Regions from separate parts of the Pseudoalteromonas sp. UBA2102 genome, predicted to be linked through region 2. Evidence: predicted binding sites of a transcription regulator. Region 2 holds the regulator's gene; each other region holds the start of a gene.
What was found. The regulator FliA, encoded in region 2, starts transcription of late flagellar genes. The targets are predictions, from matches to a motif close to CTAAAGNTNNNNNNNNNNNNGCCGATA.
Positions count from the first base shown of each region.

Region 1: a site for FliA is predicted at 2,566-2,592, ahead of B2R65_RS05120 (DUF5610 domain-containing protein). Genes of this name have one in related genera too.
Region 3: a site for FliA is predicted at 3,213-3,239, ahead of pomA (flagellar motor protein PomA). Genes of this name have one in related genera too.

Region 1 covers NZ_DCYU01000042.1:19,663-26,085, reverse strand. The annotation lists gene B2R65_RS05130 (RNA recognition motif domain-containing protein) at 92-571, shown strand; gene murI (glutamate racemase) at 534-1,331, opposite strand; gene B2R65_RS05120 (DUF5610 domain-containing protein) at 1,397-2,536, opposite strand; gene trmA (tRNA (uridine(54)-C5)-methyltransferase TrmA) at 2,702-3,799, shown strand; gene B2R65_RS05110 (2-thiouracil desulfurase family protein) at 3,810-4,262, opposite strand; gene B2R65_RS05105 (thiol:disulfide interchange protein DsbA/DsbL) at 4,320-4,958, opposite strand; gene B2R65_RS05100 (thiol:disulfide interchange protein DsbA/DsbL) at 4,977-5,600, opposite strand; gene B2R65_RS05095 (serine/threonine protein kinase) at 5,631-6,423, opposite strand, start outside.
Region 2 covers NZ_DCYU01000111.1:30,608-37,030, reverse strand. The annotation lists gene B2R65_RS15155 (chemotaxis protein CheA) at 1-1,661, opposite strand, end outside; gene B2R65_RS15150 (protein phosphatase CheZ) at 1,677-2,444, opposite strand; gene cheY (chemotaxis response regulator CheY) at 2,460-2,843, opposite strand; gene B2R65_RS15140 (RNA polymerase sigma factor FliA) at 2,885-3,595, opposite strand; gene B2R65_RS15135 (MinD/ParA family ATP-binding protein) at 3,622-4,482, opposite strand; gene flhF (flagellar biosynthesis GTPase FlhF) at 4,475-5,950, opposite strand; gene flhA (flagellar biosynthesis protein FlhA) at 5,973-6,423, opposite strand, start outside.
Region 3 covers NZ_DCYU01000017.1:1,065-7,487, forward strand. The annotation lists partial or broken gene B2R65_RS01575 (DNA topoisomerase III) at 1-706, opposite strand, end outside; gene B2R65_RS01580 (hypothetical protein) at 752-1,258, opposite strand; gene B2R65_RS01585 (flagellar motor protein MotB) at 1,470-2,390, opposite strand; gene pomA (flagellar motor protein PomA) at 2,393-3,160, opposite strand; gene B2R65_RS01595 (exodeoxyribonuclease VII small subunit) at 3,476-3,718, shown strand; gene ispA ((2E,6E)-farnesyl diphosphate synthase) at 3,721-4,608, shown strand; gene dxs (1-deoxy-D-xylulose-5-phosphate synthase) at 4,711-6,423, shown strand, end outside.

The DNA.
Region 1 (6,423 bases), on a different contig from region 2:
AAATTTCATTGCTATGTTCGTTTAAGACGTTAAGATAGCAAGTTCACAATGTTAAATTAATGTTTATTTCCTGTTTATTGGTAGATCTAAAATGAAATTACCCGATCAAAAATCTTTTATCTTCTCTGTTATTCTTGCTGTAGTTGGTTTTGTTATTGTTGAGTTTGCTTTAGGCAGCTTAGCTTTAAGCCCAGCATTGCTATTTGGTGCTGGTTTATTAATTGGTGGGATTGCTATTGCTGCAATATCATCGGAAGGTGGTGAAGAAGCTGAAGTTAAAACAAAAACACTTTATGTTGGTAATCTTCCTTATCGTGCAAATGAAGGTGTTGTTCGCGCTTTGTTTGAAGAACAAGGTAAAGTTTTCAACGTGCGCCTATTAAAGGATAAAAATACTGGCAAACGTCGTGGCTTTGGTTTTGTTGAAATGGCACAGGCAGATGCAGACAATGCAATTGCTAAGTTAAACGATAGTGAGTTCCAACAGCGTACTTTAAAAGTACGTGAGGCAAAACAAAAACAAGAAGATGATTCTAGCTCTTTACGTACTGAGACGGATCAATCAGTGTAACGTGCTTTATAGCTAGCTTATTACTCAAAACATCAGCCGTTGCATAATATTGCAGCGGCTTTTTTTTGTCTGTAAATTTATTTCCAAAGTTATGCTGCTCTAGTAGGTAGTTTACTCTGCTAGCAATGGCCGCGCCTGAATCGAGTAATTGCACTGCGTTATTAAAGTACGCTTGTATAGCATCGCTAAGAATTGGGAAATGTGTGCAACCTAGTACAAGTACATCTATATCTGAGTTAATGCGCAAACGCGTAAGCTCTTTATGCAGTTTGAGTGTATCTAGCTGCTGAGTGAAAAATAACTGCTCTGCCAATGCCACCAGCTCAACACTGCTATATAAACTCACTGTTACGTTGCTGGCATGCTCTTTTATTAATGTATGAGTATAGGGGCTTGCAACTGTGGCGGGGGTTGCCAATAAGCCGATGTGCTTTGTGCTAGTTACTTCAGCAGCAGGCTTTATTGCTGGCACTACGCCTACAATAGGTATTGATGTAATTTTGCGTACTTCACTTAAGGCTGATGTAGAGGCTGTATTGCAGGCTATAACAATAAGGTCGACATTAAGCGCGTTTTGCTCAATAAAATAAATGAGTGAGCATAAACGCCCTATAATAGTTTGCTGGGTTTGCGCGCCATAAGGGAGTAACGCATTATCCATAAAGTAGCTGTACTGTGCATCTGGAATACGCTTTTGAATATGCTCAAGCACGGTGGTGCCACCTATACCTGAATCAAATACCATTATGTGGGCTGACAAACTTTGGTTCCTACTGTTTATTAAGAACGGCAGTTTGCCATGAGTTATTTATAAAAGAAAGTAGTTTAGCTTTGCTCAGACTTTAGCCCGTCGAGTGCATCGCCCGCTGAATTTAATTGGTTTAGGTTTTCAAACATTGCCTGTGTGTAATCAACTAGCTGATCGACCGCTGCTTGATCTTGGTTTAGCCACTCTATAATACCGGCAAGCTGATCTTGTAGGCCTAGTTGCGATGCTTTATCAAATGCATTTTTTAGATCGTCATTAAAAGGTGCGATCGCATCGGCTACCTCTTTTGTTGGGTTTGGCTGATATTGCTCATAACTTTTAACGGTAGCGACTGTTTTTGTTTGACGAAGGTCCATTGAAAATGCAACAAGTTGCTCACTGCCTAAGCTCAGTTCTTGTGCTTTTTCAAATGCTTCATCCAAATCACCGCTAAAGAATGTTTTACTTACACCTTGTAGCTCTTCCATCATGGCGTTAATGGCATCTTGCTCTTGCTCGTTTAAATCACCATTAACTGACATTGAAAAAGACAGCTCTCGAGATTGCGACGACGAGCTGGCAAACGATTCGCTGTTATTGCTTTGTTGATACCCGCTCGCTGTTTGAGACTCATATGCATCAGCAAAGCTAATACTGACCTCATCACCTTCGGCCGTTGTAAACTTATACTCGGCATTGCTGCTCATGCTTACATATTGTGCTTGGCTTACGCTAACACTGGCCGCTTGTGGGTTAAATAGGGTTTGCTCAAACTCATCAAGCCCCTCAAAAATGCCTTCTTTTGACTTGTCGATGCCCTCTTGCATTTCTTCGTTAAATACACCGGTGCCTTTTAGTTCATCAACCGCTTCGTCTATACCGGTTTGAACACCTGAGCGCGCATCATCTAACATATTTTTTAATTTATCGTCATCGGCACCATTGGCTTTGGCTTTATTAACTGCGCCAGATACAAAGTCGAGTACATTTTTTACTATTTCATCAAAATCGAATAAAGGTTTATCGGCTTGTTTTTGCTCAACAGGTAAACCTAGCTGCTCTGCCATTTTGTCGCCAAGCACTTTTGCAGCAAGTTCTCTGCCTCGCTGTAATGAACTTTCTTGCGGAGATTGGATTGTTGGCTGCTGTAGCGCCTCTTTATTATTGAATTTGTTTACGTTGTTGTTTGGCGTATAGCCATAATTACCGATTTTCATGATCCACCTCCGTTACGTACTTAGCTTATTATCGGCTAATAGTGACAAAACTAAAGTGCATGTTTAAAAAAACAGCAACTTTATTATCAGCAAAACTAGACAAATACTGCTCGCTCCCTACAATAGCGCCGATAAATAGATCTCATAAATAAGGTAGTAGCATTAATGGCAGTGATTAAAATAGATACCACACAGTACGATACGCAGCTAAATGAAAAAGAGCAGCGTATTACGTCGCAATTTAAGCGATTTGGTGTGCAAGCGTTAGAGGTGTTTAGCTCAGAGCCAATTAACTACCGCCAACGTGCTGAATTTAGAGTATGGCACGATGGGGACGATCTATTTCATATTATGTTTGATCAGGCCACGAAAGAAAAAATTCGCGTCGACACCTTTGACCCTGCCGCGCCATTAGTTGGTGAGGTTATGCAGGTGATGATTGATAATTTAAAGTCGTGTGAAGTATTACGCCGTAAGCTGTTTCAAATCGATTATTTATCGTCATTAAGTGGCGAGATTTTAGTAAGCTTGCTTTATCACAAACCACTCGATGAGCAGTGGCTAACTGAAATAAAAGCCCTGAAAGAAAAACTGAGCAGCAAATACAACATTGACTTTATCGGTCGTGCGCGCAAACAAAAAGAAGTACTAGGCAATGATTTTGTTACTGAGCGTTTAACCATAAACGGCCAGGAGCTTATTTATCAACAAGTAGAAAATAGCTTTACGCAACCTAATGCTAAAGTGAATATAAAAATGCTGGAGTGGGCACAAGACTTATGTAAACCACTGAGTAATGATCTGCTGGAACTTTACTGTGGTAATGGTAATTTCTCTATTGCATTGGCGGGTTCGTTTAATCGCGTATTGGCTACTGAAATATCTAAGTCTTCTGTGCATTCAGCGCAATACAACATTGCTAAAAATAAGGTAGATAACTTAGATATAATTCGTATGTCGAGTGAAGAGTTTACCCAGGCAATGAATGGCGAACGTACCTTTTCGCGTTTAGAGGGGATAGATTTAAAAAGTTACGATTGCCAAACTATTTTAGTCGACCCTCCACGCGCAGGTATGGATACCCTTACCTGTGACTTAGTAGCCAACTACGAGAACATTATTTATATATCGTGCAACCCAGAAACGCTTGAGCGCGATTTAGATCATTTAACCCGTACTCATAATGTTAAGCGCTTTGCGATATTTGATCAGTTCCCTTATACGCATCACATAGAATCGGGTGTTTTCTTACAAAGAAAATAGTGAGTTAATATTATAATGCCAGCACCTTTATAAGTGCTGGTATTTGATTTTCACTAAACACTTCAATTTGATGCTCCATCAGCAACTTAGCAGTCATACCCATGCCCTGTACTTTTACCCCACTATGGCTACCATCGTAAATTGTATTTCTACCACACGAAGGGCTCGACTCTTTAAGTAAAGCAAAACGAATTGCATGCTCATTACATAAGTCTAGGGCTTTAGCTGCACCTGATTTAAATTCTTTAGTTACATCCTCATAAGTGCTCGTTACTACTCTGCCTTGTTTTATCTCTGCTGATGCTCTAGGTGTTGGCAATCCACCAGCCACCTCAGGACAAAACATAACTAACCTATTTTCTTTACGCCATACATTAATTTGCGGGTGTAATAATGCTTGGCTTTTACCATCGTATCGAACAGGTAAGCCAAATAAACAACTCGATATTAATATTTTTTCCATTACTACATCCCTATAAACAAAAAAGCTCCTTACGGAGCTTTTTTGTTTTAGCAAACCTTACTTGTTCGCTAAATAATTAATTAATTTACTAATATCTTCTGGCGCGGTAATACCAGACTCACGGCCTAGGTTTAATTTGTATTTACCATTTACGATAAAGGTTGGTACGCCACGTAGCGCGCCTTTTTCTTTAAAGTAATTTTGGTCACGCTTCATTTTAGAGCTTAATGTACGTACCGAGAAACTTTTGTATAGTTTATCAAACTTATCGCCATCAACACCCTGCGCTACAAATACATCTTTTACATCTGCAAGCTCGTTAAATTTAGCGCGCTTAGTGTGAATGTGATTAAAAATAGCCGCAACAATTTTATCTTTTTGTGGAAGTACTTCCGCAGTGGCCAGCGCTTGGCTCATCATTTGTTGGTTTTCTGGATCGCGAACACCGACAAAATCAACATGGCTCTTTTTAAATTTAACGTCTTTGTCTAGCTTTGGCTTAAACTCACCAATTAACGCTTCCATGTTATTACAAGCAGGGCAATAAAATGAGAAAAACTCTTTTACTTCTGGCTTTTTAGTCGCGCGCTCAGCAACTACATCGTAATGTACGCCTTCTTCATAAGTGGCGGCTACACTGCTCGCAGCCATAGGCAATAGTAATGCAAGTAAACCTGCTTTAACTAATTTGATCATTGTTATTGTTCTCCGAGATTAAAGTGTTAGTAAAAAAGCAACTAACTCATTCAGTTCTTGCTGGTTATTAATGGTGTTAATGTTTATTTTATATTTATCGTTTACAATAAAGGTAGGCACACCAGTTAGCGCACCTAGTTTTGAATATTTGTTTTGTTTATCTTGCATTGCACGCTCAGCTGAAATAATTGGCATGCTGGCAATGTCTTGATCAAACGTTGCACTATCGATACCGTTAACTTCAAGCAGCTTTTTAACGTCTTTCATTTGCGTTAAAGGTGCGCGCTGTACATGAATACTTTTAAAAATTTGGTCGCTGATACTTTGTGCTTGACCGTGCTTTTTACCGATTAAGTAGGCGTAGCTTAAGTTGCTTTGTGCCTGTGGTGATACACCGCCTAAAAAGTTAACGTGATTTTTTATAAATTCAGTGCCCTCAGGTAGGCTTTTTTCAATTGCCTTTGCAACAGGCTCAAATTTAAAACAATGCGGACAGTAAAACGAGAAAAATTCGGTTACTTGCGGCTCTGCGCTTTTTTCTACATCAATAACAGTATACTGGTTATCGGCTTCAAACTGTGCAGCAAGGGCTGCAAATGGTAAACATAAAAGTAGTAGGCTCAGTTTCAATTTTTTAAGCATTGGTATCTCGTGTACTTTTTAAATAAAATTTTATGGCAATAACTTCAGCGGAGCTTCTTGCAGTGCTGCAAACTGCTCTTTAAGCGCTAAAATTTGTTGCTCCCAGTATTTGTCTTCAGCAAACCATGAAAAGTTCCGTACGAACGCAGGATCACTCCATCGTTTAGCTACCCAACCCATATAGTGAATAATACGCATTGCACGAAGCGGTTCAATTAATTTGAGTTGAGTGTGGTCAAAATCACAAAACTCTTCATACGCATTTACAAGGGTGTCTAACTGTAACAGCTGTGTTTGACGATCGCCACTGAGCATCATCCATAAATCTTGAATGGCCGGCCCCTGACGAGCGTCATCTAAATCAACAAACATAAGTGCTTCGCCTGCCCACAAAATGTTACCTGCGTGGCAATCACCATGTAAGCGGATCCCTTGCACATTTTTATACTGTGCTTGCGCTTGTTCAATAACCAAGTCCAATATGGTGTAAAAAGCCGTGCTGATCCCCATAGGTACCAAATTACTTTTTTGCAGATGAACTTTAGCTGTATGCAAATATTCTTCGCAGCTAAAGGTAGGTCTGTGCTCAAATGCTTTGCTTTTAGCCACCTGATGCATACGGCCAATTAAACGACCCATTACATCAAGCTGATCCAGGTTATCAACTTCAAATTGTCGCCCGCCTACACTTGGAAATAACACAAATACATAACCTTGGTGCTCAAATAAGCTTTCTCCGCTGTGCTTAATAGGTGCAACAACGGGTACTTCGGCCTCGGCTAATTCAAATGCAAAGTCGTGCTCTTCTTGTATTTGCGCTTTG
Region 2 (6,423 bases):
CCTGGTGCAAATATTAAGTTATACGCTTCTGTATCTGATAAGCGACTTGCCTGATCATGGTCAATAACGCCTTTACTGATCGCTATTTTTTTCAGTTTTTCCGCATCCATACCTGCACCATCATCTTTAATGGTTAACAAAATATGGTCGCCTTCTTGCGAAGCCGATAATGTAACGTTACCAGTTCTAGGCTTACCCGCAGCTTCACGCGCTGCTGGCATTTCAATACCGTGGTCAACTGAGTTTCGTACTAAATGCACCAACGGATCGGCCAGTGCCTCAACTAAGTTTTTATCTAAATCGGTTTCTTCACCTACAAGCTGTAAATCAATTTCTTTATTTAAGCTACGGGCTAAGTCACGTACTACGCGAGGGAATCGGCCAAACACTTTTTTGATAGGCTGCATTCGCGTTTGCATTACTGCACCTTGAATATCAGCAGTGACCACATCAAGATTTGATATCGCCTTACCCATCGCTTCACTGTCTGTATTGGTCGCTAAACTGACCAACCTATTTCGTACTAATACCAACTCGCCAACCATATTCATTATTTGATCTAAACGCTTTGTATCAACACGTACTGTGGTTTCAGCAGGTGGAGGCGTAGCTTTTTTAGGTGCAGCGCTACTCGCTGGTTTTTCAGCCACTTTAGGTGTAGGCGCAGCGGCTTTAGCCGCCGGAGCTTGTTTTGCTGCAGGTGCTGGCGTAGGCTTTTCTGGCGTAGGTTTTGCTGGCGTTTGTGCTACAGGTGCAGCCTTAGGTGGCTGCGGTGCAGGTGTGTCAGCTTCTTTTGATTCTGGTGCGGCGCCTTTACCGTGCAGTTCATCAAGCAGTGCTTCAAATTCATCATCGCTGATTTCATCATCACCGCTATCATTTGCAACAGCCGCCGGTGGTGCTGTGTGTTTTACTTCTGGCTCACTGCTTGAGGTATCTCCTGCAACAGGACCAAAACTACCTACACCGTGTAATTCATCTAATAAACTGTCAAATTCATCATCGGTAATATCTGAACTTGAATCTGGCTCTGCACTTGCACTTGGTTGCGACACCGGGCTTTGGCCTTTGCCGTGTAACTCATCGAGTAAGCTTTCAAATTCATCTTCTGTAATTTCATCAATTTGCGTGCTATCTGCTGAAGGGCTTGAACCTGCCGCATCAAATAGTTCATCAAATGCAAATGGGTCTTCATCATCTGTTGCGCTAACGGGAGCTGCGGGTTCTTGTTCAACAACGTCGGGGGCTGTTTCAGTAAGCTCGTCATCCGTAGGCGGTTGACCAAGTTTGTGAAGGGTTTCTAATAATTGAGGGTCTGCTGGGTCTGGCTGTTCGCGGTTTTGAATAGTGGCAAACATTTCATTAATGGTATCTAGTGCTTGTAAAATCACATCCATTAATTCTGAATTAACAGTTCTAACCCCTTGGCGTAAAAGATCAAATACGTTTTCAGCACCATGACAGGCATCAACAAGCTCAGTCATAGCTAAAAAGCCTGCCCCCCCTTTTACGGTATGAAAGCCCCTAAAAATAGCATTTAGTAACTCAGTATCTTCTGGGTTATTTTCTAGCTCAACTAACTGTTCAGATAAAAGCTCTAGGATTTCTCCAGCCTCTACAAGAAAGTCTTGTAAAATATCTTCATCGACTTCAAAGCTCATGCAGTTACTCTCCTCTTAGAAGCCCAAACTTGATAATAGGTCATCGACCTCGTCTTGGTCAGATACAACATCATTTCGCGACTCTTTATCAATAATAGGGCCTTCAGGACCTGCTAATGTTTGTGCGGCAACCAGTTCTTCTGTTTCTTGTTGTTCTTTACTTTCAACAATGCTGTCATCTTGTGCAGCAAATGCTGTTAAAAGGTGGATTAAACTTTCTTCTACTTCTCTGACTAATTCAATTACACGGCGGATAACCTGGCCTGTTAAATCTTGAAAATCCTGCGCCATTAGTACATTGGTCATTAAAGTTTGCAACTCATCAGTTTTATGATGAGAGCTGTTCATAAACTTGTCGATGCTGTGGCATAAGGTTTTAAACTCGCCCAGCTCTATTTCGCGGTTCATAAGCCTATCCCAAGTAGGCTTAATATGTGCAATTTCATCTGCTAGCTGCTGCGCAATAGGAAGGCTTGCTTCGACCGCATCCATTGTCTTATTAGCTGCATTTTCTGTCATTTCCATGACATAGTTTAAGCGCTTTTTCGCATCCGGTATTGCATCAGTGGTTAAATCGGTTAAACGCGTATCAAGTTCAAAGCTTTTAAGGGCTTCGTGTAATTGGCGTGTTAACTTACCTACTTCAGCAAAAAGCTGCGATTGCTCTTGAGAGGCAGTATCTAAAATTAATTGATCTGCTTTATCTTGCTCACCATTTTCTAAAAAAACGACGAGCTGACGAGCTTGTTCTAAAGTAATTTGAGGCGCAGCTGGTGCTGACATAAGCCTCTCCTCTCATTAACCTAAGCGTTCAAACACTTTTTCTAATTTAGTTTTCAAAGTACCAGCAGTAAATGGCTTAACAATATAGCCATTAACACCTGCTTGCGCTGCCGCTATTATTTGTTCTTTTTTAGCTTCTGCCGTCACCATTAAAACCGGAATATGTTTTAATTTTTCGTCAGCTCTAATGGCTCTTAGCAAGTCAATACCCTGCATGCCTGGCATGTTCCAATCGGTTACAACAAAGTCAAAAACCTGATTTTGCAACATAGGTAATGCTGTAGAACCATCGTCAGCTTCTTGAACATTCGTGAACCCTAGGTCACGCAACAGATTTTTTATAATACGTCTCATTGTAGAGAAATCATCAACAACAAGAATTTTCATGTTTTTATCCAAAACATCCTCCGGTGAGGTCTTAACCTATAATTTACTTACTACTAGTTTATCCAGTCATTGATTTTTGCTTTGAGCTTAATCATCGCCTGACCATGTATCTGACTTACACGCGATTCACTTACATCGAGTATATGCCCAATTTCTTTTAAATTCATTTCATCGTTGTAATACAAAGAAAGCACCATTGCATCTCGCTCTGGTAAAGACTTTATTGCCTCTAACAATGAATTATTAAACCGTTCATTTTTAACATTATTAAATGGTTTGTCTAGCGCTAAATCTTGACCTGCAGGGCTAATAACATCTTCATCTACCCCTAGGTCTTCTATACCAAGCACTTTACTGGAATTAACATCATTTAAAATATGATGGTATTCTTCTAGCGAAATATCAAGTTTTTCAGCTACTTCAGTATCTTTTGGTTCTCTATTTAAGCTATTTTCTAATTCTGTGATAGTTTCGGCTACTAATCGGCTTTTACGGTGCACCGAACGTGGTGCCCAATCCCCTCTGCGCATTTCATCAAGCATAGCGCCGCGGATACGAATACCAGCAAACGTTTCAAAGCTTGCCCCTTTACTGGCGTCAAAGTTTTTTGAGGCCTCGATAAGGCCAATCATTCCCGATTGAATTAAGTCATCAAGCTGAACGCTAGGAGGAAGGCGAGCTATTAAATGGCACGCCACTTTTTTGACAAGCGACGCGTGCTTTTCAACAATCACATTTAAATTTTGTGTTGATTGATATCCCATAGCTCTTTTCACCGATGTTGTCATAATCAGCCGTTTACTAGCTTCTCAATGAAAAACTCTAAATGTCCTGAAGGTTGATTAGGTATAGGCCATTTTACTGCTTTTGTCGCTAATGTTTTAAACGCGACTGCTGCTGGTGAATTAGGGAAAAGATCGACAATTACTTTTTGTTTACGCGTAGATTTACGCATATTTTCATCATATGGAATAGTCGCAACAAGCTCCATAGACACATCTAAAAAGCGGTCTGTTACTTTAGAGAGCTTTGCAAAAAGCTCTTGGCCCTCGCGCATACTGCGCACCATGTTTGCAACAATTTTAAATTTATAAACGCCATGCTCGCGGCTAAGTACTTTAATAAGCGCGTAGGCATCAGTAATAGAGGTCGGCTCATCACACACCACCACCATGACATCTTGCGCTGCACGAGAAAAACTCAGCACCATGTCAGAAATACCAGCGGCGGTATCTACAATTAAAATATCAAATTCGGTATTAAGCTCACTAAAGGCACGAATTAACCCAGCATGCTCAGATGGGGTTAGCTCCACCATACTTTGCGAACCTGATGTAGCAGGCACGATTTTAATACCGCCTGGGCCTTCAACTAAAATCTCGTCAAGTTCGCACTCGCCTGAAAGGACATGAGATAAGTTTTTTTCAACACGTAGTCCTAGCATTACATCACAATTAGCTAGGCCTAAATCGGCATCTAATACTAATACACGATTACCCTGCTGCCCTAAAGCAATAGCAGTATTTAAAGAGACGTTGGTTTTACCCACCCCTCCTTTACCGCCAGTGACAGCGATAACTTTTACGCCGTTGTTGTTGTTTTGACTCATTTTGCGCAGGCCGCTTGCTTGATCTAATACTGTGTTAATCATACATCCCTACTGTGCTTGGCGCCACTGCTTGGTGCCTTGAATGTTGTGCTTTTGCTCTTTTTAAATACAATTGCTCAGCTTTTTTTACTAGTTTTTCAGCATTTGCAACGCGAATATCTTCTGGTACACGCTGACCATTAGTAAGATACCCTATTGGAAGACGATTTTGAATCGCTATACTAATAATCTCACCTAAACTTAATGATTCATCTAACTTAGTGAAAATACAACCGCTTAGCTGAACCTTTTTAAAATGTCTTACGGTTTCTTGCAGTACATTTATTTGTGCTGTGGCACTTAATACTAAATAACTACGTATATCTACTCGCTGGTTGCGCATTAACGTATTTAATTGCTCTGTAAGGCGTAAATCACGTTGGCTCATACCCGCTGTATCAATTAATACTAGACGCTTATTGCGTAAATGATATAAAACTTCGGCTAATTCATTGGCATCTTTTACTTGTTTAACACCACAACCAATAATACGACCATACGTTGCAAGCTGCTCATACGCACCAATTCTGTATGTATCAGTGGTGATTAGGGCAACTTTGTCGGCGCCATACTTTTGTGCGCCTAATGCGGCAAGTTTAGCAACTGTGGTTGTTTTACCTACACCAGTAGGCCCAACAAGGGCATACACACCCCCTTGGCGAAGAATTTCGTTATTGGTGGTTTGCATTTGATCTTCAACCATTTGCAATAATGCTTTCCAACCTTGCTGACGCGATACGTCATCTGGGATAAAACACGCCATTTGCTCTGCAACGTCTTTATCTATTCCCATGCCAACTAAACGGTCAATCATGCATGCACGTGTAGGGTCGCGACGTGCCATATCTTGCTGCATTAAACCCGATACTTGGTGTTCTAATAACTGGCGAATTGCGTTCATTTCATCACGCATCGCGCTCATTTGGGCGCTTTCGTTGTTATTAGCTTGACTACGCGGTGCAACCGGCGCATCTAAATCGTCAAAGTCTTGATCTAAGTCATCAAAGCCTAGGCTGTCTGCTTGGGTTTGCATGCGTTTTGGCGCTTCATTTTCGCGAGCAAACATATTTGTCGTACGTGGCTGTGCTGGCTCTTGGTAATGCTCAGACGTATCAATACCTGATTGCGAAAACATAGAGGCTAGCTCAGGAGAGCGAGGGCGTGGCGACTGACGCTCTAATAAAGCTTGTAAGCTATCAGCTACTTTTGCTTGTGGCTCAGGTTGCGCACGCTTAGGCTCTGGCTTTACAAAGTTATGAGTAGGCTGTTGCACGGCTCTTTGCGGAGCAGGCGCTGCCTGTGGTTGTGCTGCGGCTTTAGGGGCTGCTTTGTCGTAATCTACTGCGGCAACAATTTCTACACCATTAGCGAGTTTTTTGTTCGACATAATAACGGCATCAACACCTAGCTCATCTTTAACTTCTTTCAGTGCGGTGCGCATATCTTTGGCAAAAAAACGTTTAATCTTCATGGTTCAACCCCTGTTAAAATCTTTATTGTTGGCCTACTGAGCTGACAATCTTAATCTGTCTTTCATCTGGTACCTCTTGATAAGACATCACCCTTAAACCCGGTATGGTGTACTTAACAAAACGAGATAACACAGTGCGTAACATTCCTGACGTTAGCAATATTGAAGGTTCTCCGGCCATTTCTTGATTCTGATGCGCTTCGTTTAATGATGTTTGAAGTCGCTCAGCAAGGCTTGGTTCTATTCCGGCACCTTCGTCGCCTGCATTTTGTAATGACTGATGCAACATCTGTTCCAACTCAGGCGCCAAGGTTATGACAGGGATTTCTGATGACATTCCCACAGCGTCTTGAACTATTAAACGGCGCAGCGAAATACGCACTGCAGCTGTTAAAACATCGGCATCTTGGCTACGTGGGCCGTACTCTACAAGGGTTTGAACAATAGAGCGCATATCACGAATAGCCACACCT
Region 3 (6,423 bases), on a different contig from region 2:
AGCTTTGCTGCTCAGGGGTTATTAAATGCGCCAACACTTCATAAAATGGTTTTGACACAAAGTTAGCTATTTCGTTATCCCGATTAACCACTAAACCTAAAATTGGGGTTTGTACGCGACCCACCGACAACACATTGCCAAAGCCTGCTTTTTGTCCCGCCAGCGTATAAGCACGTGTAAGGTTCATACCAAATAGCCAATCTGCACGTGAACGCGCAAGCGCCGACACACTAAGCGGAATAAATTCACGATTTGAACGCATAGTAGTAAGCGCTTTTTTTACCGCCGCTAAATTTAAATCACTTATAAGTAAACGCTGAATGCTTTGCTTTTTGGTTTTACTTATTTTGGCTTGTTCTATGACTTCATCAACCAACAATTGGCCTTCGCGATCGGGATCCCCCGCATGCACGAGTACTGATGCCTGCTTAATTAGCTTTTTTAAAATAGTTAATTGCTTACGCGTTTTCGTTTTTGCCTTGAGCTGCCATTGCTGTGGCACTATGGGGAGGTGCTCAAATTGCCACTTTTTAAAACGCGCATCATAATCATCAGGTTCAGCTTGCTCAAGTAAGTGCCCTATACACCACGAGACACAGTCACCATTAGCCACTTCTATATAACCATCGTGTTTTTTATGTGGTTTTGGCAATGCATCAGCAATAGCTCTGCCAAGTGATGGCTTTTCTGCGATATAGAGTTTCATGGGAGTTGCTCATTAACTGTTTATATGAACAGTAGTTTAGCACAGCTATTTAGAAGGTGGAGCGCTTTCTATTTTTGAGGGGGTATTACTTTTTTTAGCGAAAAGCATAATTAAAGGTAAATAACACACTATGACGGTGCCAATGTTGATAAAGGGCATTAACGTTTTGTAAATAATGGTGCTGTACGCTAAATCCCAAAGGTGACGGTCAACTAATCTGAATAATTGTAATATAGGTGCGCCAATAACCACTAACTGACCAATAACGCATTGCCATAAATAAACTTTATCTTTTATTCCCCAATAAGCTATTAACGCCATCCATATAATATCGGTAGCCGCCCATACTAAATAACGATAGATATAAATATCGTCAAACTCTCTCAAGCTAGAGGCTGTTATCCCCCCAAAGAAGAAAAAAGCGACGGTCAGTAATGCAAACCTAAAGGCTAAGTAATCTTTAAATATAAAAAATATAAAAAGAGCCGGGCTTAGCATAAAGACCCAGCTTTTACTTAAAATACTAACGAAATACAAAAACCAATCAGGCAAAATGTTTTACCTTATTTTTCTTTTGTATCGTCGTCGGTACCATCACCATTACCTGGCATATCACAATATTTAATTATAACTTTCACAGCGCATCCATTACATATGTTAAGGAAATGTACTTTAAGCTAAAATAATGAGCTTGCCAAGATACTTAGGCGATTAAGTACCTTAAAAAGAAACTTAATTAGAGAAATTAGCGCCCGCTACTCGCCTAGCGCACATCAATAGGGTCTGACTCTTTAGCCTTACCTTGTAAGATTGATATTTCTACTCGGCGATTTCTACGCCTATCTTCGTTTGAATCATTCGGAACAAGTGGACGAGTATCAGCACGCCCTACTACCATCATGCGGTTTTTATCAAACCCTTGTACTGTTTGTAATTCGCTTGCTACTGCTACAGCACGCTTTGACGATAAGTCCCAGTTATTAATATATAACTCGTTAGAAACCTGAAAATCATCGGTGTGACCCGATACCGTAATTTCTCCAGGTACATCTTTTAATAACTCACCAATATCTTGAATTATGGGCTTAAACTTAGGTTGTAAAAAAGCACTGCCAGAGGGAAATGAGCCATTTTCACGGATACGAATAATGATTTGCTGCCCTAAAGATTCAAGCTCGATTGCACCGTCGATAATTTGTTTTTCGAGCTGTTGCGCTATTTTTTTCACTAACTCGTTAGTTTGTTCTTGATCGGCGGCTGAAGTTGCTTGCTCTGAAGATTGCTGCTGCGATGTACTACGTGACTCGCCACCACGTTTATCGCCACGTTGCTCTTGTCTACCACCAGCAGAGCTTTCATCACCCGCTTGAAACTCTAACATTTGCTGGGTCATTTCAACGGTTTGTTGCTGAATGGTTTCTATCGGGGTAGGTTCAGGCTTACCTGGGGTAAATTCCATCGCAATAACCGAGGTCCCTTTAGGGATATCTTTTACTTCTATTTTGTTTTGCACACCAAATGCAAACTTCATCGAGCCAGCTATTTGCTTAAATTTAAGTACATCCATTTCTGAAAACGCGAGCAAAAGTACAAAAAAGCACATTAAAAGCGACATTAAGTCGGCAAATGTTCCCATCCAAGCAGGCAGACCTGGTGGTGGGCATTTGCACTCTTGATCAGACATGGTTACTCCTCGGTATCTACTTTGCGCTTAGACTCAGCAAGGTAGTTTTTCAATATACCTTCAATTACTTTCGGGTTTTGGCCATCTTGAATACCTAAAATAGCATCCAGTATTAGACGCTGATTCATGGCTTCTTCGTCTTTACGAAGCTCAAGTTTTACCTGAATAGGAATAGCCACTACATTTGCTAAAAATGCACCATATAAAGTAGTTAATAATGCCACCGCCATTGCGGGGCCAATGGCTTTAGGGTCATCCATGTTAGATAACATAGCAACTAAGCCTATTAACGTTCCTATCATACCCATTGCTGGGGCTATATCGGCAAGTGACTTAAATAAACCGGCGCCCAGTTCGTGACGAGTTGTGGTTAAAGAAATGTCTTTTTGAAGCGTGGCACGAACTACATCAGCATCGTGGCCATCAACGAGCATATCTACACCTTTGCGCATAAAAGGGTTTGGTATTTCGGCTTCTTCGAGGGCTAAAAACCCCCCTTTACGGGCTGAATCAGCAAGTTCTACTGCTTTTTCAATCAGCTCTTCTGGCGATTCGATTTTAAACATAAATGCTTTACCAACAACCTTACCTATGCCCAAAAACTGCGACAAGGTAAAGTTTGATAACACAATAAATAGTGAGCCACCAAATACAATTACACTAGAAGGCGCATCGGCAAACATCCCCATTTCACCGCTACTACTCATAAACATGGACATGACAATTAAACCAATTGCGCCAAGGATCCCAATTATGGTTGCTAAATCCACATTTCCTCCAAAGTATTATACTTTGTTATTCAAACTTTTATTATTAACTGCTTATCGGCAAGATACTGAAATACTTAAGCCATTTTTGAAAAAAGTGTAAAACACTGTGTTTGGCCTAATTTTAGATCAAGATACCCTACTCGCCTAGCGACTGATTAATTTTATTGTACACAGTGAGCACTAATACGCATCTTATACTTGGTAAAAATACGATTTAAACTGATATAACTCAAAAAACAACGATCATCCTTTGACCTAGTTTAGCATTCCCCCTAAAATTGGCTCCTAAATTTATCATGCTGGCTGAAATTAAACATGGCGACTAAAAAACCTGAAAACCTAAGTTTTGAACAAGCACTCGAAGAACTATCAACCATTGTCGGTGAAATGGAACAAGGTGATTTATCGCTTGAGCAGTCGTTAAAGCAATTTGAGCGTGGTATAGCCTTAGCTAACGCCTCAACGGGTAAGTTACAACAAGCAGAACAAAAAGTGTCTATTTTGATGGGTAATGACGAAAAAGCAGCGCTTACTTCATTTAACAACGATATGGAATAACCGTGAGCATACAAGAAAAAATAGAATGTGCTCAACAAGATGTCGTAAAGACCCTGCAACAGTACTTTGATCAACCCCTTGATACCGCACACACAGTAAAAGAAGCTACGCAGTACGGCTTATTTAACGGTGGCAAGCGTTTACGCCCCTTTTTAGTCTACGCAAGTGGCGAAATGCTCGGAGCTAATAAGCAAGATTTAGATATTCTTGCTGCTGCTATTGAGTGTATTCATAGCTACTCGTTGGTGCACGATGATTTACCAGCCATGGATGATGACGACCTTCGCCGTGGACGCCCAACTTGCCATATAGAGTTTGACGATGCGCATGCAATTTTAGCAGGCGATGCACTACAAACATTAGCCTTTGAGCTTATCTCGACTCACAATTTCACCTGCAGCGCATCAACACAAGTAAAAATGATCAGCGCACTGGCTAAAGCATCGGGGCTTGAAGGCATGGTCGGCGGGCAAGGGCTAGATATTGCAGCCACAGATAAAGTGATTACAGTACAACAGCTTGAACGAATTCATAAATTAAAAACGGGTGCCTTAATCAACTGTGCCATTACATTGGGTGCATTATGTAGCGAAAAAGCAGACAAACAAACCTTAGAAAACTTACGTGTTTTTGGGTATGCTATAGGGCTGGCATTTCAAGTGCACGACGACATTTTAGATGTTGAAGGTGACACATTTACTTTAGGTAAGCCACAAGGCTCTGATTTAGCTGCTAATAAAGCAACTTATCCGGCCCTATTAGGTATGCAAGGTGCCAAGCAAATGGCGCAAAATTTAATAGAGCAAGCGCATCAAGCATTAAACAAAATAGATGCTGATACCTCTACTCTAGCGGCGCTGGCAAACTACCTGATTAAACGTGACCATTGAGTGTTACATATACGTATTGCCATTTAGCACTGACATTATTACTCAACAGCGGTAACAACTAATAAGTTAGCACCGGTGTTAGCGAAGGATAAAATAAATACCATGACACTTGATAGTAGCAAGTATCCATTACTTAACTTGGTTGACGAACCAGCCCACTTACGCGATATAGCGCAAGATAAACTCCCTGCGTTTAGCAACGAGTTACGAGACTATTTACTCAACTCTGTTTCGCAAAGTAGCGGCCATTTAGCGTCTGGTTTAGGAACTGTTGAGCTTACCGTTGCTCTACATTATGTGTATAACACACCAGAAGATCGCCTTGTATGGGATGTAGGCCACCAAGCGTACCCGCATAAAATTTTAACGGGACGACGCGATTTAATGCATACAATTCGCCAAAAAGACGGATTACATCCATTCCCTTTTCGTGAAGAAAGCCAATACGATACCTTTAGCGTAGGCCATTCAAGTACCTCTATTTCGGCAGCGCTTGGTATGTCTATTGCGGCTCAAAAAGAAGGTAAAGGCCGCAAAACTGTTGCTGTTATAGGCGATGGCGCCATTACAGCAGGTATGGCATTTGAAGCAATGAACCACTTAGGCGATGTAAAATCTGACATGTTAATCATTTTAAATGATAACGAAATGTCGATTTCTGAAAACGTCGGTGCGTTAACTAATCACTTTGCGCGTATTTTATCTGGCAGCTTTTACACAAATATTCGCGAAGGCAGTAAAAAGTTACTCTCTGGCGTGCCTCCTGTTAAAGAGCTTGCCAGTAAAGTAGAAGAGCACCTAAAAGGAATGGTTATTCCAGGTACCTTTTTTGAAGAACTAGGTCTTAATTACATTGGCCCAATTGATGGCCACGATGTAAATATGCTCGTAGATACACTGCGTAATATGCGTAATTTAAAAGGGCCTCAGCTTTTACATATAAAAACCCAAAAAGGAAAAGGCTATAAACCCGCAGAAGCTGATCCTATTGGCTATCACGGTGTGCCAAAGTTTGACCCTAATACATCAAGCTTACCTAAATCTAAACCTGGCGCCGCCACTTTCTCTAAGGTGTTTGGTGATTGGTTGTGTGATATGGCCGAGCAAGATAAAAAATTAATGGCTATTACCCCAGCAATGCGTGAAGGCTCAGGTATGGTGCGTTTTTCAAAAGAACACCCAGAGCAGTATTTCGATGTAGCCATAGCAGAGCAGCACGCTGTCACATTGGCCGCCGGTTTTGCCTGTGAAGGGTTAAAACCCGTTGTAGCTATTTACTCGAGCTTTTTACAACGTGCGTATGATCAACTTATCCATGATGTTGCACTGCAAAACTTACCTGTGCTTTTTGCTATAGACCGCGCTGGTATTGTAGGCGCCGACGGCGAAACACACCAAGGTGCGTACGACTTAAGCTTTATGCGCTGTATTCCCAACATGGTTATTATGGCCCCAAGTGATACTAACGAGTGCCGCCATATGCTTTATACCGGTTATAAAGCTAATTGCCCTGTAGCAGTTCGCTACCCTCGTGGTAGTGCCGGTACTGCCGATATTCAAAGCGAAATGACGCTACTAGAAATAGGCAAAGCCAATACCATTAAGCAAGGTGCTAAAATTGCTATTTTATCCTTTGGTACTTTGCTTGAAAACGCGCAACTTGCTGCAAATGAGCTAGGGGCAACGCTAGTTAATATGCGCTTTATTAAGCCACTTGATACAAGTTTATTAGATGAGCTTAGCCAAACTCATGATGTAATAGTAACGCTTGAAGACAACGCTATTTGTGGTGGCGCAGGCTCAGCGGTTAATGAA